Regions from separate parts of the Streptomyces sp. NPDC048612 genome, predicted to be linked through region 3. Evidence: riboswitches for the same ligand, from Rfam matches in the RefSeq annotation. Region 3 holds a riboswitch; each other region holds the start of a gene.
What was found. A riboswitch is a leader RNA that binds a small molecule or an ion and turns the genes downstream of it on or off. The one in region 3 is predicted to bind thiamine pyrophosphate.

Region 1 (7,793 bases), on a different contig from region 3:
CGGTGATCAGCTGGAAGTTGTGCGGGTTGCGGATGCCCAGGCCGGAGCCGATCGGCGAGCCCAGGGGCATGATCGCGGCGCAGCCCACGTCCTCCAGCTTGCGGGCCAGCACCGGGTCGTCGTTCGTATAGGGCAGCACGGTGAAGCCGTCGTCCACCAGGGTCTCGGCGGCGTCGAGGAGCTCGATGGGGTCGGGCAGCAGGGTCCGCTCGTCGGCGACGACCTCCAGCTTGATCCAGTCCGTGCCGAGCGCCTCGCGGGCGAGCCGGGCGGTGAGCACCGCCTCACCGGCGGTGAAGCAGCCCGCGGTGTTCGGCAGCACCTGGATCTTGTGGCGTTCCAGTACGGACAGCACCGAGCCCTGCACGGTCGGGTCCAGCCGCCGCATGGCGACCGTGGTCAGCTCCGTACCGGAGGCGAGCAGCGCCCGTTCCATCACGTCGAGGCTGGGCGCGCCGCCGGTCCCCATGATCAGCCGGGACGCGAAGGTGGTGCCGGCGAGGGTGAACGGATCGTCGGTCATGTCTGCGGATCAGCCTCCCTGGACCGCGGTGAGCACCTCGACGCGGTCGCCGTCGCCGAGCGGGGTGGCGGGCCACTGGGTGCGCGGCACCACGGTTTCGTTGACCGCCGCGGCCACCCCGGCGGGTGCCTGGGACAGGGTCGCGACGAGCCGGTCGAGGGTGAGCCCGCCGGGGATCTCCCGGGTCTCGCCGTTGACGGACACGGACACGGTGGACGCGCTCATGCGCCGGCCTCGCTTCGTTCGGCGGGTGCGCCGTCGCCACCCGGGCACCTGGTCACGGTTCGCTTGCTCATACGGGCTGCTCCTCGGGGGCGCGGGTGCGCTCCGGCCCCGTCGTGGCGATGGGGGTCCCCCCGCGCCGTTCAGGCGTGGGGGAGAAACGCGCGGGGGAGAAGGGGCGGGCCTCTTCGGGGAGGCTCCCGGTGGCCAGCGCCTCGGCCATCGCGTCACCGGTGACCGGTGTCAGCAGCACACCGTTGCGGTGGTGGCCGGTGGCCAGGTGGAGGCCGGGCAGGGCGGTCGGCCCCAGGAGCGGCGCGTTGTCGGGGGAGGTGGGGCGCAGCCCGGCGCAGGTCTCGGTCAGCGCCAGCTCGGTGATGCCCGGGACCAGCTCATGAGCGTCCCGCAGCAGCTCGTAGACCCCGCCCGCGGTCACCGTGGTGTCCCAGCCCAGCTCCTCGCTGGTGGCGCCGACGACCAGCTCGCCGTTCTCCCGCGGCACCAGGTAGAGGGGCCCGCCGCGCACCACGGCCCGTACGGTGCGCGACAGGAAGGCGGGACTGCCCGCGGGCACCCGTGGCAGCCGCAGCCGCAGCACCTGGCCCTTGACCGGCCGCACCGGCGGCAGCACCTCGTCGGGGACCCCGGCGAGCCGGCCGCTGTGGCTGCCCGTGGCCAGGACGATCTGGCCGGCCGACAGCCGTGTGCCGTCGGCGAGTTCGGCGCCCGTGGCGCGCCCGCCGCCGACCGTCAGCCGCGCCGCCGCGCTCCGGTGGAACGCCACTCCGGCGCGCTCACAGGCGGCCAGCAGGGCGCTCACCAGCCGCCGCGGATCGACCTGGTGGTCGCCGTCCACTCGCAGCCCGCCGCGCACCCCGGGGGCCAGCATCGGCTCCAGGCGGCGGCACTCGCGGCCGGTGAGCCACTGGGAGTCCAGCCCGGAGCGGGTCTGCAGGGCGTGCAGCTCGCGCAGGTGGGCACGGTCGTCGGCGTCCAGCGCGACGGCCAGGGTGCCGCAGCGCCGGTAGCCGATCCGCTGCCCGGTGGCCTCCTCCAGCTCCTGGGTGAAGCGGGGGTAGCGCTGCGCCGAGGCGAGATTGAGGCCCAGCAGGGTCTGCTCGCCGTAGTGGAGCTCGGTGACCGCGGCCAGCATCCCGGCCGCGACCCGGGCCGCGCCGCCGCCGGGCGCGGGGTCGGCCAGCGCGACGGTCATCCCGCGGCCGGCCGCCCGCCAGGCGGTGACCAGGCCGATGACACCGCCGCCGAGGACGAGCACATCAGGACGCGGCGCGGCCGGTCCCGCCGGTGTGGCAGATGCGTGCATGAGAGTTCAGCCCCTCCCTTCGCCGGCATGACCCGGATCAGGTTCGTACGGTCGGAGGCCGGCCAGCCTCCCTCTCAGCCCGGTACGTCCGGGCTCCCGCGAGTGCGTGTAACCGTCACCCTAGTACGGTGCCGCGACGGGCCGTAAGGGACCGTCCTCCGGCCCCCGGGGGCCGGTACTCCGGGTCCCGCGGCGGTGACGGTGTGTCAGAGATCTCCTTGCGTGCTGCTGCGGGCGGCGTCACGGGCCGTCCTAGAGTGATCGGGTGAGCGAGCAGAGCAAGTCCTCCCAGGCCCCTGACCACACGCCGCGCGTCGTGATCGTCGGCGCCGGAATCGCGGGTGTGCAGACCGCGGTCGCCCTGCGCGAACAGGGCTGGCGCGGCGAGATCACGCTCCTCGGTGACGAGCCGCACCAGCCCTACGACCGCCCGCCGCTGTCCAAGGCCCTCCTGCTGGGCAAGACCGAGGGCGCCGCCTTCGACATCGACTTCGCCGGGCTCGACATCGACCTCCACCTGGGCCGCCCGGTCACCCGCCTGGTGCCGGACGCCCACCTCGTCGAGACGGCCGAGGGGCCCGTCCCCTACGACTACGCGGTCATCGCCACCGGCGCCGACCCGGTCGTGCTGCCCGGCAGTGAGGGCATGCCCGGCGTCCACCTGCTGCGTACCCTCGACGACGCCGAACGGCTGCGCCCGGTGCTCGCCGCGCAGCACGAGATCGTGGTCGTCGGGGCCGGCTGGATCGGCGCCGAGTTCGCGACCGCGGCCCGTGAGGCGGGCTGCGCGGTCACCGTCGTCGAGGCCGCCGACCGCCCGCTGGCCGGTGCGCTGCCCGCCGAGGTGGCCGCCCACATGACCGGCTGGTACGCGGACGCCGGGGCCGAGCTGCGCACCGGCGCCCGGGTCGCGTCCGTCACCGCGGGCGCGGTCACCCTCGCGGACGGCGCGACGCTGCCCGCCGACGCGGTGGTCATCGGCATCGGCGCCCGCCCCGCGACCGCCTGGCTGGCCGGCTCCGGCGTCGAGGTCTCCCCGCAGGACGGCTCCGTCCTCACCGACGACCGGCTGCGCACCTCCGTCCCCGACGTCTACGCGGTCGGCGACTGCGCCTCCTTCCCGTCCGCCCGCTACGCCACCCGCCTGCTGATCCACCACTGGGACAACGCCCTCCAGGGCCCCCGTACGGTCGCCGAGAACATCGCCCGCGGCGACGCCGAAGGGATGGTCTACGACCCCGTCCCGTACTTCTGGTCGGAGCAGTTCGGCCGCTTCGTGCAGTACGCGGGCCACCACGGGAACGCCGACGAACTGGTCTGGCGCGGCGACCCGGCCGGCGCCGCCTGGTCGGTGATCTGGCTGCGTCAGGGACGGCTCGTCGCGCTGCTGGCCGTGGGGCGGCCGCGGGACCTCGCCCAGGGGCGCAAGCTGATCGAGCGGGGCGTCGCACTGGACCGGGAGCGGGCGGCGAACGCGTCCGTACCGCTGAAGGCCGCGGCCGTGTAGCGGACTCCGGGCCGCCGGTTGCCGGGCGGCCGCCGTCACCCTCCGGTGTGCAGGAAGCCCCTGATGGCGATGCCCGGCTACCGGCTGTCAGTGCGAGGTGGCAGGCTTGTCCTGTGACCGAGATTGACGCAAACATCGATGGACTCGTCCCCGCCTGGCTCACCCTCCCCGATATCGCCGAACAGCTCGGCGTCGAGGTGACGCGCGTCCGGCAGCTGGTCAAGGAGGGCCAGCTGATCGCGGTGCGCCGCGGCGAGAACAGGGCGCTGCACGTGCCCGCCGATTTCATCCAGGACGACAAGGTGGTCAAGGGCCTCGTCGGTACCCTCACCCTCCTCAAGGACGACGGCTTCACCGACGCGGAGATGCTGGAGTGGCTGTTCACCCCGGATGAGAGCCTGCCCGGCACGCCCGCACAGGCGCTGCGCGAGAATCGCGGCACGGAGGTGAAGCGCCGGGCCCAGGCGCTCGCCGTCTGACCCGCCCGGCGCGCCCCCCTGAGGCCGCCGTACCCGCATCCGTAACCGCACCCGAGGGGCGTACGTGCCGGAAGGCCCGGCCCGTACGCCCCCGACCTGGGGGGAAGCCGCCCGATGACCACCGCACGACAGGCCCTGTCCGACGCCCGGCTCTACCTCTGCACGGACGCCCGGAAGCGGCAGGGCGACCTCCCGCAGTTCCTGGACGCGGTGCTCTCCTCGGGCGTGGACATCGTCCAGCTGCGCGACAAGGGCATGGAGGCCGGCGAGGAACTCCGGCACCTGGAGGTCTTCGCGGACGCCTGCCGGCGGCACGGCACACTGCTCGCGGTCAACGACCGGGCGGATGTCGCGCACGCGGCCGGCAGCGCGGTGCTGCACCTCGGCCAGGGTGATCTGCCGGTCCCGGCCGCCCGCGCCCTGCTCGGCCAGGACGTCCTGATAGGCCGCTCCACCCACGCCGAGCCGGAGGTGGACGCCGCGCTCACCGAGGACGGGGTGGACTACTTCTGCACGGGCCCCTGCTGGCCCACGCCCACCAAGCCGGGCCGTCACGCCCCCGGCCTCGACCTGGTCCGCTACACCGCGGCCCGCGCCCCCGAGCGCCCCTGGTTCGCGATCGGCGGGATCGACGCCGGGAATCTGGACGAGGTGCTGCGGGCCGGTGCCCGGCGGGTCGTCGTGGTCCGCGCGATCACCGAGGCGGACGACCCGGGAGCGGCGGCCGCGTCCCTGGCCAAGCGCATCCGGTCCTGGGACGCCTAGGCACACGCGTCCCGCGGGCCGCGGCACCCGGGGTGACCGGAATCACGTCCCGGCGTGCGGCCGGCGCGCGAGTGGCGGTTCTCCGTCGTCCGGGCCACCGGGAAATGTCCAGCCAGTGGACACGAACCCGACCAACCAGGCATTACGCCGAAGACGGTTGGTACGCGCCCCGCCGCTGGTTAACCTGCCGGTATGGCCCTAGGTACAGCTTCCACCAGGACTGATCGTGCGCACACGGTGCGCGAACTGCTCGCTTCCGGCAAGCAGTCCTATTCGTTCGAGTTCGCCGCCCCGAAGACCGAGAAGGGTGAGCGGACCCTGTGGAACGCCATTCGTCGGATCGAGGCCGTCTCCCCGACGTTTGTCTCCGTGACGTACGGCGCCGGTGGCACCTCCCGTGACGGCACGGTGCGCGCCACCGAGCGCATCGCCACCGACACCACCCTCACCCCGGTCGCCCACCTCACCGCCGTCAACCACTCCACCGCGGACCTGCGCAACATCATCGGCCAGTACGCCGACGCCGGAATCCGCAACATGCTCGCGCTGCGCGGGGACCCGCCCGGCGACCCGATGGGCGAGTGGGTCCGGCACCCCGACGGCGTCGACTACGCGGCCGACCTGGTCCGGCTGATCAAGGAGTCCGGCGACTTCTGCGTCGGCGTCGCGGCCTTCCCCGAGATGCATCCGCGCTCGACCGACTGGGACGCCGATGTGGCACACTTCGTCGCCAAGTGCCGGGCCGGTGCGGACTTCGCCATCACGCAGATGTTCTTCTACCCGGAGGACTACTTCCGGCTCCGGGACCGGGTCACGGCTGCGGGTTGCTCCACGCCGATCATTCCGGAGATCATGCCGGTGACGAACGTGCGCCAGATCGAACGGTTCGCTCAGCTCAGCAATGCGGCGTTCCCGCCGGAGCTGGCCGAGCGCATCCTGGCCGTCAAGGACGACCCCGCGGCGGTACGCTCCATTGGGATCGAGTACGCAACGGAACTGTGCGCACGCTTGATGGCCGAGGATGTTCCCGGGTTGCACTTCATTACCCTGAACCACTCCACGGCGACCCTGGAAATCTACGAGAATCTGGGGCTGCACCAGCAGTCCTGATCACGGTGGCCGGCGAGGCGGCGGAAGAGGGGCGTATATGGGCTGGACGATCCTCTACATCGCGTTCGGTCTGGTCGCCCTGTGGCTGCTCGGTGAGGTGCTGCTCCAGAACAAGGCACGGCTGCGCTGGCGGCTGCTCGCCTTCTCCGGCTTCCTCGGTGTGGTCATCGGCGTGGTCATCCCCTCGGTGATCGTGATCGGGCTGGGCCTGATCGCCTTCGCCCTCGGGCAGACGCAGGTCACGCTCTCCTTCCGCCGCGGCTTCACCACCGGCTGGGCGCTGGGCGTCGGCAAGTCCGGCGACAGCCGGCGCCGGCGGGCCCGCCCGTCCGGCCCGGCGGCAGCGGAACCCACCCTCCAGGTCTCCGGCCTGGAGGCGGTACCGCCCACCGGCGGCAGCGGCCCGGTCCCCGACGGCGGCCCGGACACCTTCGAGAGCACCGGCGGCTTCCAGAGCCGCGACGTCTTCGCCGCGCAGGAAACCGCCGCCGGGCAGGACGTGTTCGCGCCCCAGGACACCTTCGCCGCACAGCAGCAGACCACCGCGGGGCAGGAGGCCTTCGCCGCCCAGGAGACCTTCGTCGGGCAGGGCTCCTACGGCGGGCCGGGCGGCTACCCGTACACCCCCGACGACGGCTACCGCGGCCAGGACCCCTACCAGCCGCAGCAGGACCAGGACCCGTACGCGACGCAGGCGTTCGCCGTCCAGGACGACTACACACGGGCCGAAGCCGCCGCGGTCTACGCTCCGCAGCCGATGCCCGAGGAGACCGGCCAGTACGGCGTCTACAGCCCCGATGCCCGCGGTCAGCAGGACGGTTACGGCTACGACGCCTACAACGGCGCCGCCGCCAACGGCAACGGCTATGCGTACGACGGGAGTTACGGCCAGGGCGGCCCGGCCGCGCAGGACCCCTACGCCGACCCCTACGCGGGATACGGCGACGCCGCGGGCCAGGGCGGACAGGCGCCCTACGCCGACCCCTACCTCGGCACCCAGCCGTACGCCTACGACCCGTACCAGCAGTCCGACCCCTACGCCCAACCGCCTTACGCGGCGCAGCAGTACGACGCTCAGGGGCAGCCGCTGGGCCAGTACCCGGGCCAGGGCTACGGGGAGACCCCGCCCGGCGGCGTCTGGGTCCCCCAGCAGCGCGACGGCGACCTCCCGCCCGAGCAGCCCTACCCGCCCTACCAGCAGCCGGGCTACGACGGGCAGCAGTACCGCTACTGAGCCGCCGGCCGGGCCGGTGACGCGACGGCCGGGCGGGTGACCGTGACGGGCGCCGGAGCCGGGGCCGCGGCCGCTGCGATCCCGTCACAGACGACGGGGCGACGGGCCTCCGCGGCAAGTGGCGCCGCTCGCAAGGCCGTTGCTCACCTGTGGTGGTGCGCGCCCGGCCTGCCGTGGGCCCTCAACTCCCGTGGTGCGTCACGTGGAGCCGTGCCAGTCGTCGCCGTTCACGATCAGGCCCGCGACGATCGCACCGGACATCCCGGCATGGGCCGGGCCGCCGCCCGGGTGCGACCAGCCGCCGACCGCGTAGAGCCCCGGTATCCGGGTGCGGTTGCCGGGCCGCAGGAACCGGCCCTCCCGGCCCGCCAGTGCCGGACCCGGCACCAGCGCCTCATCCGACGGCGGCAGCACCTCCCGCCACAGCACCCGCTCCCGCAGCCCGGGAACCGCGGCCTCGGCGGCCTCGGTCATCCGGTCCGCGTCGGCCGCGAGGGCCTCCCCGTCGGACCAGTCGACCGGTCCGGGCGGAGCCACCGTCGCCGTCAGGGTCACGGCCTCATGGGCGTCGTCGGGCCGCGTGGCCGGGTCGTCCGGACGCAGCACCGTCACCGTGGGCCGCTCGCAGG
Region 2 (7,793 bases), on a different contig from region 3:
CGGAGCCGAAGGTGGCGGAGAATCCGAGGACCAGTCCACTGGTCAGAAGGACCGCGAGCCACAGGGACAGGGGCGGGCCGATGTTGGTGCGTGCCTCGAGCAGTCGTTCCGTGCGGGCGAGGCTCAGTTCCCTCAGGGACGCGAGCGAGCTGGTGAGGAAGGCCCGCTGGGTGTCGTTGCGGGGCTGAATGCGCTCGTACGTGCTGTGCAGGCGGTTCAGCGCGTTCTCGGCCCCGGGCGTGGCATCGCCTGCCGCGGCCCGGGGCCACTCGGCCGCCGCCGCGCGTCCGTACGCCAACAGGCTCTGCCTGATCCGTGCGCTCTCGGCCCTGCCGAACACCTCGCGGCTCCTGGCCAGCTGCGTCGCCATGGCGCCCTCGGTCCGGGTCGTCTGGTCCGCGGCGTTCACCTGGCCCCATAGGGCGAGAACGATGAAGCCGATGAGGAATCCGTAGACGACCGCGATCACGGGGAAGAGGAACTGCGCGATCTCGTTCTGCTCGCCCCGCTTGACGCGGGGGATGCGGTGCCGGACCACCGCCTGGAAGGCCGCCGTCCCGCCGGCGATGCCGACGACGAGCCCGGCCAGCAGCAGCCAGGAAGGCACGTTGATCACGATCCAACGGGTCACGGCCACTGCTCCACGCTCCTGACGTACCCCACACCCGCCACCATGGCGCGGTGGCCAACGAAGGCGGCGGGGGGTGGACACGTCGGCTTGGTCTCTTTGGTGGGGCGCGGCTGCGAGAGGCTTGGTCCGGCTCGGCGCCTCGCACCGGCAGGCGGACCACCACGGGTGACTGTGCTCTCCGTGGCCCAGTGTTCCGACCTGGGCTTTCCGGATTGGTCCGCGAGTTACTTCAGTGCTGCCGCCACAGCGGACGTATGCGACGGGCAGTAGACGGGCGGGGCTTCGGTAACGATGGCCAGCCCCTTCGCTCCCGGGTATGCGGCCTGCGCGGTTTCGAGTACTTCTCGGGGGCTGTCACCCGCATCGAGTTCTGTACATATGAGCTGCCCCTGAACTCCGAGGTCGTCGGCTTCCACCGGTCCGAGTCCGGGGGCGCGGGTTTTCACGGCGTCGGCGTATCGATCGTCCTTGTCTGATGATGCGGGAACCTCGTCCACGACGTCGGGGGAGGGCGAATGAGGTTCCGGGCTATCAGGCACCGAGGGCAATCCGCAGGCTTCGCGGGTGGCGGCGACAGAGAACATCACAGGGCCGTCCCGCTGCACTTTCTGCTTGCAGATGATCCATGTATCGAATGTGGAATCACTGCGATCCGCTTTCGTTTCTACGTCCAGATAGGCCCTCAACGTCATCGGCGAGCTCAGTACGGAATCTGCTTCGCTCTTGGTCTTGCCGACAAAGTCAGCGATGGACGGCCGAGGTGAGGCCGTTTTCTTCCCCTCGTCGTTGTGTGGAGTGCCGCTGCACCCGGCCAGGGTGACGACCAGAAGCGCACAGGTGGCCGCGTTACGTCCTCGCACAATCCATCCCCCCGTTCTGAAGCTCTCGGTAGGGCACTGTAGCGCTCTGTTGCTCAGGCGCGAACGGCCACGGTGTGGACCTGCAGATATTCAGTTCATTGAGATTCCCCAACAGGGCTCAGAGCAAGAAGCCCCGTTAAGAATCGGCCCTAAAACCCCTCTCCTGCCCCTAGGCTTGGCCTGCACGCTTTTTAGTGGCGCCTGCCCAGTACGCTTCAGGGAGAGGAGTTGCGTGTTCCACCTGGATGCTTGTATACCTCGTCTCAGGTTCGCTGCAGAGCCGTCCTCATCTCGTCGGTTAACGCGCTGCGGGCCTCGCGAGCGGCCCGCCAGGCACGGAGGTACTCCACGGAGTCCGAGTCATGACCGGCAACCACGACGTCGTGGAAGTCGAGCACGCTGAGAGTGGCGCGTCCGGCCATTTCGACAACCGGCTGCTGGGCCACCAATTGCAGTTGATGCTGTGCTGCGTACACACCATGCTCGCCGATCGCGACGTGACCGTTGCCGATGCGTTCCGGACGAAGCTCGCCCCGGGAAAATGCGTCCCGGGCCTGAGCGAGTGCCGTGAGGTATTCCATGCAGGCGGTGCGCAGTGCATCACGCTCCCGCTCTGATGTGTCACGGCGCCATCGGACGTGGTCAGCAACGAGCGTGCTGACCACACCAAGAACCGTGCCCAGAGCCGTGGCAACAACCGCTGACCACTGCATGTGCCCCCCCCACGAGCTTGCCTGGGCCCGAGCCCAGAGCCACTGCCAACCCTTGGTTGCCATCGGATCATGGCGGAGCGGGGTTCGACAGCCTTGCGGAACGCATCGCCTGACATGCATCGCTGACATCAACGACTACCGACCAGCAGGCCCGTCGCGGCGATCACTGCCAGACCTGCAAAGCAGTAGTCCCAAGGGCGGTAGCGTCCAGGCCCATGACTTCGTCTCCTGACCGCGTGGATAGCAGGGAAGCGCTGGCGTCGTTTGTCCGCTCCCTGCACCGTGACTATGCCGACAGCGCCGCCTCGTGGGACAACGCCGACCTTGGTGACTTCCTGGAGGCTCTCGCCGCTTGGGTCGATGACGCGGCCGGCTGGTATCGGAGTGCCGGTCACGACCTACCTGACAACGGTGACTGGGTCTTCTTCGCCAGAGCCCTGAGCGCAGCCACCGTTTACGAGTAGCACCCTGACCAGAGTCCTGGGCCGTGCGAGGCGGACTGCCTACGGCAGGAGGCCACACCGCGTGACTATCCCCTCGCAGCTCCGACCTGGGCCCCCGTAAATGATCTGCCACACTGGACCCACCATGCCTGCACCCGGAGAACTCACTTTTGTCGCGCCGCGCGGGGCCAAGAAGCCGCCGCGGCACCTTGCCGATCTCAGTCCTGTCGAGCGTCGCGAAGCGGTGGCTGCGATCGGGGAGAAGCCGTTTCGTGCGAAGCAGCTGTCGCAGCACTACTTCGCCCGTTATGCGCATGACCCGGCGCAGTGGACCGACATTCCGGCGGCGGCGCGCGAGAAGCTGGCGAGTGAGCTGCTGCCGGATCTGATGTCGGTCATGCGGCACATCTCGTGCGATGACGACACCACGCGCAAGACGCTGTGGAAGCTGCACGACGGGACGCTCGTCGAGTCGGTGCTGATGCGGTACCCGGACCGGGTCACCATGTGTATCTCCTCGCAGGCCGGCTGCGGGATGAACTGCCCGTTCTGCGCCACCGGCCAGGCGGGGCTGGACCGTAACCTCTCGACCGCCGAGATCGTGCACCAGATCGTCGACGGGATGCGTGCGCTGCGTGACGGGGAGGTGCCGGGCGGGCCGGCGCGGTTGTCCAACATCGTCTTCATGGGGATGGGGGAGCCGCTCGCCAACTACAAGCGGGTGGTCGGGGCGATCCGGCGGCTGACGGACCCCGAGCCGGACGGGCTGGGGCTGTCGCAGCGGGGGATCACCGTCTCCACCGTCGGCCTGGTGCCGGCGATGCTGCGGTTCGCCGACGAGGGCTTCAAGTGCCGGCTGGCCGTGTCGCTGCACGCCCCCGATGACGAGCTGCGGGACACCCTGGTGCCGGTCAACACGCGCTGGAAGGTGCGGGAGGTGCTGGACGCGGCGTGGGAGTACGCCGAGAAGTCCGGGCGGCGGATCTCGATCGAGTACGCGCTGATCCGGGACATCAACGACCAGGCGTGGCGCGGTGATCTGCTCGGGCGGCTGCTGAAGGGCAAGCGGGTCCATGTGAACCTCATTCCGCTGAACCCGACGCCCGGCTCGAAGTGGACCGCCTCGCGTCCCGAGGACGAGCGGGCGTTCGTCCAGGCCATCGAGGCGCACGGGGTGCCGGTGACCGTTCGGGACACTCGCGGCCAGGAGATCGACGGCGCCTGCGGTCAGCTCGCGGCCTCGGAGCGCTGACCGCCCGCTGGTACGGTGTGGTCGAACAAGCACACATTCCGACAGGGGAGCGCCACAGCGCTGAGAGTGCGGAAGCGCCGTAGTCCTACGGTGCCCGCAGACCCTTGAACCTCGCCCGGGTCATTCCGGGTAGGAAGTTCGGTCGTCACTCATGCTGTTGCGCCCTGCCCCGGGTCCCCTCCGTCCGGTACGTCCGCGTACGACGGAGCAGTGGAACCGGGGCAGGGCCGCGTCTCTTCCTGGCCAGCCAGGAGGAAGTCAGTGAACACCACCAGCAGGATCACCGCGGCGGTGGTGGCCGCCGCGGTCGGCACGGCCGCCCTCGCCGCCTGCGGGGGCCAGGGCGGCGGGAGCGCCGACGCCAAGACCGTCACCCTCGTCAGCCATGACTCGTTCCACGCGTCCAAGTCCGTCCTCGCCGCCTTCGAGAAGGAGAGCGGCTACAAGGTGACGGTCCTGCGGGGCGGGGACGCCGGCAAGGCCGTGAACCAGGCGATCCTGTCCAAGGGCAACCCCCAGGGCGATGTGTTCTTCGGGATCGACAACACCCTGCTCTCGCGCGGCCTGGACGAGGGGCTCTTCAGCCCGTACGAGGCCAAGGGACTGGACAAGGTGCCCGCGGAACTCCAGCTCGACAAGGGCGCGCACCGGGTCACGCCGCTCGACTACGGCGACACCTGCGTCAACTACGACCGCGGCTACTTCGACCGGCACAAGATCGCCCCGCCGAAGACCTTCGACGACCTGCTCAAGCCCCAGTACAAGGGCATGCTCCTCACGGAGAACCCCGCCACGTCCTCGCCGGGGCTCGCCTTCCAGCTCGGCACCATCGCCAAGTACGGCGAGAAGGGCTGGCAGAGCTACTGGAAGAAGCTCAAGGCCAACGGTGTCGAGGTCGTGGACGGCTGGGACCAGGCCTACAACGACCGGTTCTCCGGCTCCGCGGCCGGCAAGGGCAAGGGCGACAAGCCGCTGGTGGTCTCGTACGCCTCCAGCCCGCCCGCCGAGGTGCTCGCCAAGAAGCCCGCGCCCAAGGAGGCGCCGACCGGTGTCGCGGCCGGCACCTGCTTCCGGCAGATCGAGTTCGGCTGTCTGCTCAAGGGCGCGCGGAACGAGAAGGGCGGCAAGGCGCTGCTGGACTTCCTGCTGAGCAAGAAGTTCCAGGAGGACGTACCGCTGAAGATGTTCGTCAACCCGGCCCGTGCGGACGCCGCGGTGCCGGAGGTGTTCACCCGCTACGGCACGGCGATCGACAAGCCGACGACGCTGGCCCCCGCGGCGGTCACGAAGAACCGCGAACAGTGGATCAAGCAATGGTCCTCGCTCGTACTGAAGTAACGCCCCCGGACACCACGGGTGCCCGGCGCGGCAGGCCCGCGCGGGGAACGGCGGTGCGGCTCGGCCTGATGGCGGTGCCGCTCGCCTTCTTCGCGCTGTTCTTCGCCTACCCCGTGGTGGCCATCGTCGGGCGGGGGCTCAAAGACGGCGGGCAGTGGCAGCTCGGCCGGTTCGGTGCCGTGCTGAGCGACCCGGACATCGTCCATGTGCTGTGGTTCACCGTCTGGCAGGCGGCCGCCTCGACCGGGCTGACCCTGCTGATCGCGCTGCCCGGCGCCTACGTCTTCGCGCGCTTCGACTTCCCCGGAAAGCAGCCGCTGCGGGCGGTCGTGGCGGTGCCGTTCGTGCTGCCGACCGTCGTCGTCGGCTCCGCCTTCCTCGCGCTGCTGGGGCGGGGCGGGCTGCTGGACGACCTGTGGGGCGTGCGCCTGGACACCTCGGTGTGGGCGATCCTGCTGGCGCATGTCTTCTTCAACTACGCCGTGGTCGTCCGGACCGTCGGCGGGCTCTGGGGGCAGCTCGACCCGCGGCAGGAAGAGGCGGCGCGGGTGCTGGGAGCCGGGCGGTTCGAGGCCTGGCGGCGGGTGACGCTGCCCGCGCTGGGGCCGGCCGTCGCGGCCGCCGCCCTGATGGTCTTTCTGTTCACCTTCACCTCCTTCGGGGTGGTGCAGATCCTGGGCGGCCCCGCCTTCTCCACGCTGGAGGTGGAGATCTACCGGCAGACCGCGGACTTCCTGGACCTGCCGACCGCCGCCGTCCTCACCCTGGTCCAGTTCGCCGCGGTGCTGGGCGTACTGGCGCTGCACGCCTGGACCGTGCGCCGCCGGGAGTCCGCGCTCCGGCTCGTGGACGCGGCGCGCACCGCCCACCGGCCGCGCGGCCCCGGCCAGTGGGCGCTGCTGTGGGGCACGCTCGCCGTCATCGCCGTCCTGCTCCTGGCGCCGCTGCTGGTGCTCGTGGAGCGGTCGTTCGCCGGGCCGGACGGCTACGGAACGGTCTTCTACACCTCGCTGGGGTCCGCCGCGAACGCCGACAGCACCTTCGCCGTCGCCCCCCTGGACGCCCTGGGGAACTCCCTGGCCTACGGGGCGGCGGCCACCGCGATCGCGCTGGTGGTGGGCGGACTGGCGGCCGCCGCGCTGACCCTGCCCCGGCTGCGCCGCGGCCCGTCCGGGCGGACCCCCGCGATCAGCCGGTTCGTCCGCGGTTTCGACGCCCTGCTGATGCTGCCCCTGGGGGTCTCCGCGGTGACCGTGGGCTTCGGCTTTCTGATCAGCCTCGACGCGCCCCCGCTCGATCTGCGTGCCTCGTGGTGGCTGGTGCCGCTCGCCCAGGCGCTGGTCGGGGTGCCGTTCGTGGTCCGCACGATGCTGCCGGTGCTCCGGGCGGTCGACGGCCGGCTGCGGGAGGCGGCCGCCGTGCTCGGTGCCTCACCCTGGCAGGTGTGGCGCGAGGTCGACCTGCCGCTGGTGCGGCGGGCGCTGCTGATCGCCGCGGGCTTCGCCTTCGCCGTGTCGCTCGGTGAGTTCGGCGCGACGGTCTTCATCGCGCGCCCGGACCAGCCGACGCTGCCGGTCGCCGTGGCCAGGCTGCTGGGACGTGCGGGCGAGCTCAACTACGGGCAGGCGATGGCCCTGTCGACCCTTCTGATGGTGGTGTGCGCCGCCGCGCTGCTGGTACTGGAGCGCCTCCGCCCCCTCGACCGATCCGGGGAGTTCTAGATGACGGCACGGACCGGCACCACCACGGCGCGGGAACTGCTGCGGCTGGGCGGGGTGACCGTCCGCTTCGGCACGAGCGGGCGCCCCGCGCTGGACGCGGTCGATCTGGACGTCGCCGACCGGGAGATCGTCTGCGTGCTGGGGCCCAGCGGCAGCGGCAAGTCCACGCTGCTGAGGGTCGTCGCCGGGCTCCAACAGGCCGACGCGGGCCGGGTGTTGCTGGAGGGCCGGGACCAGTCGGGCGTGCCCACGCACCGGCGCGGGGTGGGCCTGATGTTCCAGGACCACCAGCTGTTCCCGCAGCGTGATGTCGCGGGCAATGTCGCCTTCGGGCTGCGGATGCGGCGTTCCTCGCGCGCCGAACGGGAGCGTACGGTCGCCGGAATGCTGGATCTCGTCGGGCTGCCGGGCGCCCAGCGCCGCGCCGTGGCGTCGCTGTCCGGCGGCGAACAGCAGCGGGTCGCCCTGGCCCGCGCGCTGGCCCCGCACCCCCGGCTGCTGATGCTGGACGAGCCCCTCGGCCAGCTCGACCGCGGGCTGCGCGAACGGCTCGTCGTCGAACTCCGGCGGCTCTTCCGCGAACTGGGCACGACCGTGCTGGCCGTCACCCACGACCAGGGCGAGGCCTTCGCGCTCGCCGACCGGGTGGTGGTGATGCAGGACGGCCGGATCGCGCAGACCGGCACCCCGCTGGAGGTCTGGCAGCGGCCCGCCAGCGAGTTCGTGGCCCGCTTCCTCGGCTTCGACAACGTGGTCGAGGCGACGGTGCAGGGCGAGGCCGCCGCCACCCCCTGGGGGAAGGTGCCCGTCCCGGCGGCCACCACGGACGGGCCGT
Region 3 (7,793 bases):
CCGAACCGCCGATCACCACGCTGAGCCTCAAACCGCGACGCATCGGCACCGCCGTCATCCAGATCCTCATCGACGCGATCGAAGGGCTGGACCACGGCCGGCCCATCGAACAGGTGATACCCACGGATCTCATCGTCCGTGCCTCGTCCCAGCGAAGGTCACCGCGCACGACCGTCAGTCCGCCGCGGGGACCGGCAGGCGACTGAAGGGGCTCCCGCATACGGACGACCGGGCGTTCTCAGCTACCAGGAAAAAACAGGGCGATCACGGGATAAACCAGCCTCGAATGCCGGGCTCCGGTGGATTGACCACCCCCGGGTGCGTCACAACCCGCGACCAGCATTCCTATGATGGGCGGACGACACTGCGGACCGCCGTCGACCAGGCAAAGGTCCGAGAGGTGCACGGCGGCGCGAGGTGGAGGGGTCGATGACTCAGGGGGCCAGTCTGGGACCCATGGTGCGGACCATGGCGGGAGAAACTCCGGCGCCTGCTCCGCCGCCAGGAGTGCCTTCCGGCACGCCCGCAGGGTCCCCCGTGCCGCCCGTCGGCCCGCCGCTCCACCTGCCCGCGGGCGCCCCGGCCGCGCCCCCCGCGGCACCGCCCGCCGAGCTGCCCGAGGAGTACACCCCGACCGCGCGGGACCTCCCGGTCATCACCCCCGGCCGTACGGACACCCTCATCGACCGCCCGGCGGTCGTCCCGGTGCCCGAGCCGGCCGGGGACCCCGACGCGCCCGAGGGCATGGGCCCGTTGTACGTCGTCGGCGATGTGCACGGCTACTACGACGAGCTGCGTGAGGCGCTGGCCGCCGAGGGCCTGATCGACGCCGACGGCAACTGGGCGGCGGGCAACGCCCGGCTCTGGTTCCTCGGCGATTTCACCGACCGCGGCCCGGACGGGATCGGCGTCATCGACCTCGTCATGCAGCTCTCCGCCGAGGCCGCTGCGGCCGGCGGCTACTGCAAGGCCCTGATGGGCAATCACGAACTGCTGCTGCTGGGCGCCAAGCGGTTCGGCGACACGCCCGTACAGTCCGGCGCCGGCACCGCGTCCTTCCAGGCCGCCTGGCTCCTCAACGGCGGCCAGAAGTCCGACATGGACCGCCTGGAGGACCACCACCTCCAGTGGATGGCCCGGCTCGACGCCGTGATGGAGGAGGACGGGCATCTGCTCGTGCACTCCGACACCACCGCCTACCTCGAATACGGCGACTCCATCGAGGCCGTCAACGACACCGTCCACGACGTACTCACCCGCAGTGAAGCGGATGAAGTCTGGGATCTGTTCCGGAAGTTCACCAAGCGCTTCGCCTTCCGCGACGAGTCCGGCTCGGACGCCGTCCGGGAACTCCTCGACGCCTACGGCGGTGACCGCGTGGTCCACGGCCACAGCCCGATCCCGTATCTGCTGGGCGAGGTCGGCGCGGAGGAAGGCGAGAGCGAGGCCATCGCCGTCGACGGTCCGCATGTCTACGCCGACGGTCTGGCGATCGCCATGGACGGCGGTGTCACGATGGCCGGAAAACTGTTGGTCGTTCAACTTCCGCTGGCCGGCTGAGAATTGCCGGAGGAGTCTGCCGCCGGTCGGCCGGCGGCAGGACGAAAGCCGGGGGCGGCACCGGCAAAAACCGGTCGTGGCATTACTCAATTTCCGCAAACTCTCTGTCACGGCGTGCCGGAGTCGCTCTACCATCGGTCTATCCGTAGCAGGCTCTCCTCCGTTTCCGCCCACTGCCCGGCCAACGCCGGCCGTACGGCCCTACGGAGCATCGGGGGACCCATATGAACAGCGCTCCGCACCTGCTGAACGAGGACCGCGCGGACTTCGCGCGCATCCTCGATGAGGCGCTGCGTACCGCCCCATACCGCCCGGACGACCTGACCGACGCCACGGGACACCCGCTCAACACCGAGCAGTTGCGCACGATGGCGCTCGGCGCGACCACCGCCATCGCCGCCTGCGCCGCGGCCGAATACCAACGCTATGTGCAGCTCCGCGCCGCACTGCGCGCACCGGCGCCCCTCGCGTCCGCCGCCGATACGGGCGGCGAGGAGCAGAGCGTGGCCGCCGGCGGGAGTCCGGACCCGGACAGCGCCACGATCCTGGAAGCGGCCGAAAGCACCGGCGCGGGGCTGACCGCCATGATCGCCGTGCTCGCGCCCCTGCTCGCCGGTATCGCCGCGGTCCTCTTCCTCCTCATCGGGTACGTGCTGCGCGCCATCAGCCCCGACAAATCCCTGGCCCAGCCGCTGATCAGCGTCGGCTGGATCTTCGCGGCGCTGACCGCGGCGGGCGGTCTCGTCGCCATGGCCGGACTGCTCCTCACGGCGCTGCGCAACGGCGCGTCCGCCCAGGTCGCCGGAGCCGAACCGGCCGAGGCACTGGACCGGGCCCGCGAGGACTGGCACCGCGCCCTCCTGGAACGCGGTCTGCTGCCCTTCCTCCGCACGGCCCTCACCGACCCCACCGCCGGCCCGGACGACGGCCCCGAACGCCATGTCCCACGCCGGACCACGTCCTCCGAGAGCCGTATCCCCACCCTCGGCTACACCCGCCCCGAGTTCACCAGCCCCGACAGCGGCTCCTTGGGCTCCCGCCCGCGCTACTCCAGCCCGGACTTCACCAGCCCGGACTACGGCGGGCCGGATCACCAGCAGGAGTAGGGCGGCGCTTTCGGGCCGAGCCCGCGCGGGTACGGTCCTGCGGCCTCGGTGGGCGCGCGCCGTGGCGCCGGCACCGGGAAGGCCCCCGCCCGTCGTCGGGCAGGGGCCTTTCCCCGAGTGCGTCCGGGCGGAACGGCCAGACGGGACGGCTAGTCCGCGATCGGCAGATAGACGCGGTTGCCCGCCGCCGCGAACTCCTTCGACTTCTCGGCCATGCCGGCCTCGGGGTCGACGGCCAGATCGCCGCCGTGCTCGCGGCGGATGTCCTGACTGATCTTCATCGAGCAGAACTTCGGGCCGCACATCGAGCAGAAGTGAGCCGTCTTCGCCGGTTCGGCGGGCAGCGTCGCGTCATGGAAGGCGCGGGCCGTGTCCGGGTCGAGGGCCAGGTTGAACTGGTCCTCCCAGCGGAACTCGAAGCGGGCGTCCGAGAGCGCGTCGTCCCACTCCTGGGCGCCCGCGTGGCCCTTGGCCAGGTCCGCCGCATGGGCCGCGATCTTGTAGGTGATGACACCGGTCTTGACGTCGTCGCGGTCCGGCAGGCCCAGGTGCTCCTTGGGCGTGACGTAGCAGAGCATCGCGGTGCCCCACCAGGCGATCATCGCCGCGCCGATACCGGAGGTGATGTGGTCGTAGGCCGGGGCGATGTCGGTGGTCAGCGGGCCGAGCGTGTAGAACGGCGCCTCCTCGCAGATCTCCTGCTGGAGGTCGATGTTCTCCTTGATCTTGTGCATCGGGACATGCCCCGGGCCCTCGATCATGGTCTGTACGCCGTGCCGCTTGGCGATGGTGTTCAGCTCGCCGAGCGTCCGCAGCTCCGCGAACTGCGCCTCGTCGTTGGCGTCCGCGATGGAGCCGGGGCGCAGACCGTCACCGAGCGAGAAGGTGACGTCGTAGGAGGCGAGGATCTCGCAGAGCTCCTCGAAGTGCGTGTAGAGGAACGACTCCTGATGGTGCGCCAGGCACCAGGCGGCCATGATCGAACCGCCGCGGGAGACGATGCCGGTCTTGCGGCGGGCCGTGAGCGGCACATAGCGGAGCAGCACACCGGCGTGCACCGTCATGTAGTCGACGCCCTGTTCGGCCTGCTCGATGACGGTGTCCTTGTAGATCTCCCAGGTCAGTTCCTCGGCCTTGCCGTCGACCTTCTCCAGCGCCTGGTAGAGGGGAACGGTGCCGATGGGGACGGGGGAGTTGCGCAGCACCCACTCGCGGGTGGTGTGGATGTTGCGGCCGGTGGAGAGGTCCATGACCGTGTCGGCGCCCCAACGGGTCGCCCAGGTCATCTTCTCCACCTCCTCCTCGATGGAGGAAGTGACGGCGGAATTGCCGATGTTGGCGTTCACCTTCACCAGGAAGTTCTTGCCGATGATCATCGGCTCGATCTCCGGGTGGTTGACGTTGGCGGGCAGCACCGCGCGGCCGGCCGCGATCTCGTCGCGGACGAACTCGGGCGTGACCTTCTCACGGAGGGCGACGTACTCCATCTCCGTGGTGATCTCGCCGCGCTGGGCGTACGCGAGCTGGGTGACCGCGCCCTCACGGCCGCGGCGCGGCTGACGGGGGCGCCCGGGGAAGACCGCGTCGAGGTTCTTGAGTCCGCCGCGCGGCGAGGTGTGCTTGAGGCCGTCGTCCTCCGGCCGCATGGGGCGGCCCGCGTACTCCTCGGTGTCACCGCGGCCGATGATCCAGTTCTCCCGCAGCGGTGCCAGACCACGGCGGACGTCGGTTTCGATATTGGGATCGGTGTACGGCCCTGACGTGTCGTAGAGCGTCACGTCCTTGCCGTTGGTGAGGTGCACCCGCCGGACCGGTACCCGAAGGTCGGGACGCGATCCGGAGACATAGCCCTTGTGCCAGCCGATCTGCGGCTTTTCGCCGTCGTTGGCACCGTTTTCGGGCGTGCGTGCATCCTGCAGAGTCATGGAGACCCAACTCCCTACGCCGGCATTACCCGGTAACAGGTTCGGCGGTCGACGCAGCGGCTTCCGTCCGCCGGCGTTTCACGTGAAACGCCGCTGGGACGAAGGTCAGCGCCCTCTCAGCCCGGTGCTCCGAGCTCCCGCGATTGCAAAGGTGCCACCACGGTAGCGGCCGATGTGGCGCGGTGAACAGTGGGCCCCTTGAGTTCTTGCGATGATCGGGCGGTGTCGCCTCATGAGTCCCACAGCCCCTCCGCCCCGCACTCCCACGGGCACGGCCATGGCCCTGCCGCACCCGTCTCCCGGCATCTGCGCAAGGTCATCGCGGCGGTGCTGATCCCGTTCGCGGCCGCTGTGGCGGTCGGCCTGGTCGTGCTCTGGCCCGGCGGAGCACCGCCGCACAAACCGTCGGGGGTCGGCTTCGACCAGCCCACCGAGACGGCCCGAGTGATCAAAGTGGTGGAGGTGAACTGCGCGGATGTCCATGCCGAGCAGCAGCCCCAACCCCCGTCGCCGACGGGGCAGCCACCGGCCGCGGGAGCGGACAAGGGAAAGCCCTGCCAGCAGGCGACGATCGAAGTCACCACCGGCCAGAACAAGGGGCACACCTTCCGGACCGTGGTGACACCGGACGCGCTGCGCCACTACACCACCGGCCAGGAGGTGGTGGTGGCGTACTCCCCCAAGGCGCCGAAGGATCTCCAGTACTCGGTCAGCGATGTGGACCGGTCGCTGCCGATGTGGCTGCTGGCCGCGATCTTTGCCTTCGCGGTCGTGATCGTCGGCCGGCTGCGTGGCGTCCTCGCGCTGGTGGCGCTGGCGGCCAGCTTCGTGGTCCTGACGCTGTTCATCCTTCCGGCGATCCTCCAGGGCTCCAATCCGCTGGTGGTGGCGGTGATCGGGGGCAGCGCGATCATGCTGATCGCGCTGTACCTGTGCCACGGGCTGACCGCCCGTACCTCCGTGGCCGTGCTCGGCACACTCGCGTCCTTGCTGCTGATCGGGCTGCTCGGATCGGTCTTCATCGGCTGGGCGCTGCTGACCGGCAACACGGATGACACGACCGGGCTGGTGCACGGTCTGTACCCGGACATCGAGATCCGCGGTCTGCTGCTGGCGGGGATCATCATCGGTTCGCTGGGTGTGCTCGACGATGTGACGGTGACCCAGACCGCCGCGGTCTGGGAACTCAAGGAGGCGGACCCGTCGGCCGGCTGGCGCAAGCTGTACAGCGCCGCGATGCGCATCGGCCGGGATCACATCGCGTCCGTCGTCAACACCCTGGTGCTGGCCTACGCGGGTGCCGCACTGCCCCTGCTGTTGCTGTTCTCGATCGCACAGAGCAGCGTCGGTACGGTCGCTTCGAGCGAGGTGGTCGCGGAGGAGATCGTCCGCACGCTCGTGGGCAGCATCGGACTGGTCGCCGCGGTGCCGCTGACCACGCTGCTGGCCGCGCTGGTCGTCTCGGCGGACCGGCAGGCCCCGGCGGCCCGGAAGGGGCGGGCCGCACCGGCGAGTGACGACCTGGGGGCCGGAGCCCCGGCCGGGGCGGCCTCCGGGACCGAGGCCACCGGCGGCGTGCCGACGAACCCCACGGGCGGCCGGCCGGGACGACGTGGGGGACGCGGCAAGCGGCGTAAGCAGTGAGGACGGGGACGGGAGCGGGGGAGGGCGGAGATGTGCCGGTCAGCCGGCCGGGGCCTCCGTGAGAATCCGGTCCAGCACGGCCTCGAGGGTGTCGCAGACCTCTTCCTTGCCCAGCGGCACCAGCCGGTCCGTGCGGTCCAGGAAGGCCACCAGCGGCGCCGCGCTCACCCGGAACAGCGCAGACTCGGCGCCGACCTGGAGGCTGATGAGGACATCGCTGAGGTTCTCGGGGGAGGCCGGCTCGATCCGCACATCCCCCTCACCGGACGGCCGACTCAGCCCGTCCAACAGCAGTTCCCGGCCGAACGCCCAGGTCACCGGCGCATCCCCGGGCAGGTCGAAGGTGAGGCGGACGGCGTACGGATCGGCGCTGGCGAAGTCCAGCTCCACCGGAATCCGGAACGCAAGCTCCTCCGAGACGACGAAGCTCATGATCACTTCTGCCTGAACTGTGTCGGTCATCAACCACTGCCCCGCACTTGATCGGAGATGGCCGGGAAAACCCCCGGTAGCCCTATTGGCGCCATCGTCTGCCACGCGCCAGCAGATCACAAGGAGTGAGTTTTCAGATACTGATAGAGAAGGCGAGTGTCGTTAGTGTCGTCTCCGCCATTTTCCGTAGTCGGTCTGTGACGGACCGCAATCGACGCAGTTCGTCCACGGGCAACGAAACCGCCAACGTCGCGGCGGCCGCCCCCACCTGGACGGGAATGGCGGCACACACCGTGCCCAGGGCATATTCCTGACGCTCGTAAGCGGCGTGACCGCGACGCACCGTATCCAAACGCCGCAGCAATTCGCCCTCAGATGACACGGAAAAGGGCGTTATCGACTGGACGGGATGGCGCGCGAGATGATCCTTCCGCGTCGGCTCGTCGAGCTGCGCCAGAAGACACTGCCCGATCGCGTGGGCGTGCGCGGTGGCGCGGAAGTCGGCCCACTCCACCACCGGCGGCCGCGCCGGATCACCCGTCACCGCCAGCACCTCGACTTCACCCTCACGGTAGACAGCGAAGTAGACGGCGGCGCCCAGTTCCTGGCCCACCACGGCCAGCGCTTCGGAGAGATGAGCCCGTTGCCGGCGCCCGGCCCCGGCCCGGCCGATCTCCTCGGCCGCCGCACCGAGGACGAAGACCCCGTTCTCCCGCTGGAGATAGCCCTCGTGCGTCAGGGTCCGCAGCAGGTGGTACGCCGTCGGCAGCGGCAGCCCGGCCTCTCGGGCCAGCTGCTTGGCGGGTGCGCCGTCGATATGCGCACCGGCCGCCTCCAACAGCCGGAGCGCCCGCTGCACCGAACCGATCAGGGTGGGGTGGGAGTCGGATTCGCCGTTCACCATCGCCAAGGCCAAACCCCCAGGTCCGCTCGCAGAGGGGCGCAGGGCCCCGGTCGCGGGACCAACTCCCGTGACCGCGCGCGTCTCCCGGCACCCGCGAGGGGCGGCCCGACCGGGCTCCTCGGGATTTTCCGGAACGCCGCCATCCGGAAGGCGCCTGCGACCGGCACCCTAGCTCGGCCGGGCCGGGCGGCAGGGCGAAAGCCGGGGGAGTTACCCCGCCCG

Region 1: it holds a riboswitch for thiamine pyrophosphate, as region 3 does, so the genes downstream of both, thiO (glycine oxidase ThiO) here and thiC (phosphomethylpyrimidine synthase ThiC) in region 3, are expected to answer to the same signal.
Region 2: it holds a riboswitch for thiamine pyrophosphate, as region 3 does, so the genes downstream of both, ACGFN2_RS27785 (thiamine ABC transporter substrate binding subunit) here and thiC (phosphomethylpyrimidine synthase ThiC) in region 3, are expected to answer to the same signal.

What each region holds. Positions count from the first base shown of each region.
Region 1 is NZ_JBICVV010000020.1:149,933-157,725, reverse strand. Features, by position in the region: gene ACGFN2_RS26780 (thiazole synthase) at 1-523, opposite strand, end outside; gene thiS (sulfur carrier protein ThiS) at 533-748, opposite strand; gene thiO (glycine oxidase ThiO) at 816-2,069, opposite strand; TPP riboswitch at 2,067-2,179, opposite strand; gene ACGFN2_RS26765 (NAD(P)/FAD-dependent oxidoreductase) at 2,335-3,576, shown strand; gene ACGFN2_RS26760 (Rv2175c family DNA-binding protein) at 3,690-4,055, shown strand; gene thiE (thiamine phosphate synthase) at 4,170-4,820, shown strand; gene metF (methylenetetrahydrofolate reductase [NAD(P)H]) at 5,013-5,930, shown strand; gene ACGFN2_RS26745 (hypothetical protein) at 5,968-7,164, shown strand; gene ACGFN2_RS26740 (phytoene desaturase family protein) at 7,363-7,793, opposite strand, start outside.
Region 2 is NZ_JBICVV010000022.1:54,957-62,749, reverse strand. Features, by position in the region: gene ACGFN2_RS27810 (hypothetical protein) at 1-637, opposite strand, end outside; gene ACGFN2_RS27805 (DUF732 domain-containing protein) at 856-1,491, opposite strand; gene ACGFN2_RS27800 (hypothetical protein) at 1,854-2,108, shown strand; gene ACGFN2_RS27795 (hypothetical protein) at 2,420-2,668, shown strand; gene rlmN (23S rRNA (adenine(2503)-C(2))-methyltransferase RlmN) at 2,793-3,899, shown strand; TPP riboswitch at 3,933-4,053, shown strand; gene ACGFN2_RS27785 (thiamine ABC transporter substrate binding subunit) at 4,161-5,237, shown strand; gene ACGFN2_RS27780 (ABC transporter permease) at 5,213-6,958, shown strand; gene ACGFN2_RS27775 (ABC transporter ATP-binding protein) at 6,959-7,793, shown strand, end outside.
Region 3 is NZ_JBICVV010000002.1:559,733-567,525, forward strand. Features, by position in the region: gene ACGFN2_RS05785 (LacI family DNA-binding transcriptional regulator) at 1-206, shown strand, start outside; gene ACGFN2_RS05790 (metallophosphoesterase) at 457-1,560, shown strand; gene ACGFN2_RS05795 (hypothetical protein) at 1,785-2,666, shown strand; gene thiC (phosphomethylpyrimidine synthase ThiC) at 2,816-4,591, opposite strand; TPP riboswitch at 4,586-4,742, opposite strand; gene ACGFN2_RS05805 (YibE/F family protein) at 4,814-6,235, shown strand; gene ACGFN2_RS05810 (SsgA family sporulation/cell division regulator) at 6,275-6,697, opposite strand; gene ACGFN2_RS05815 (IclR family transcriptional regulator) at 6,801-7,571, opposite strand.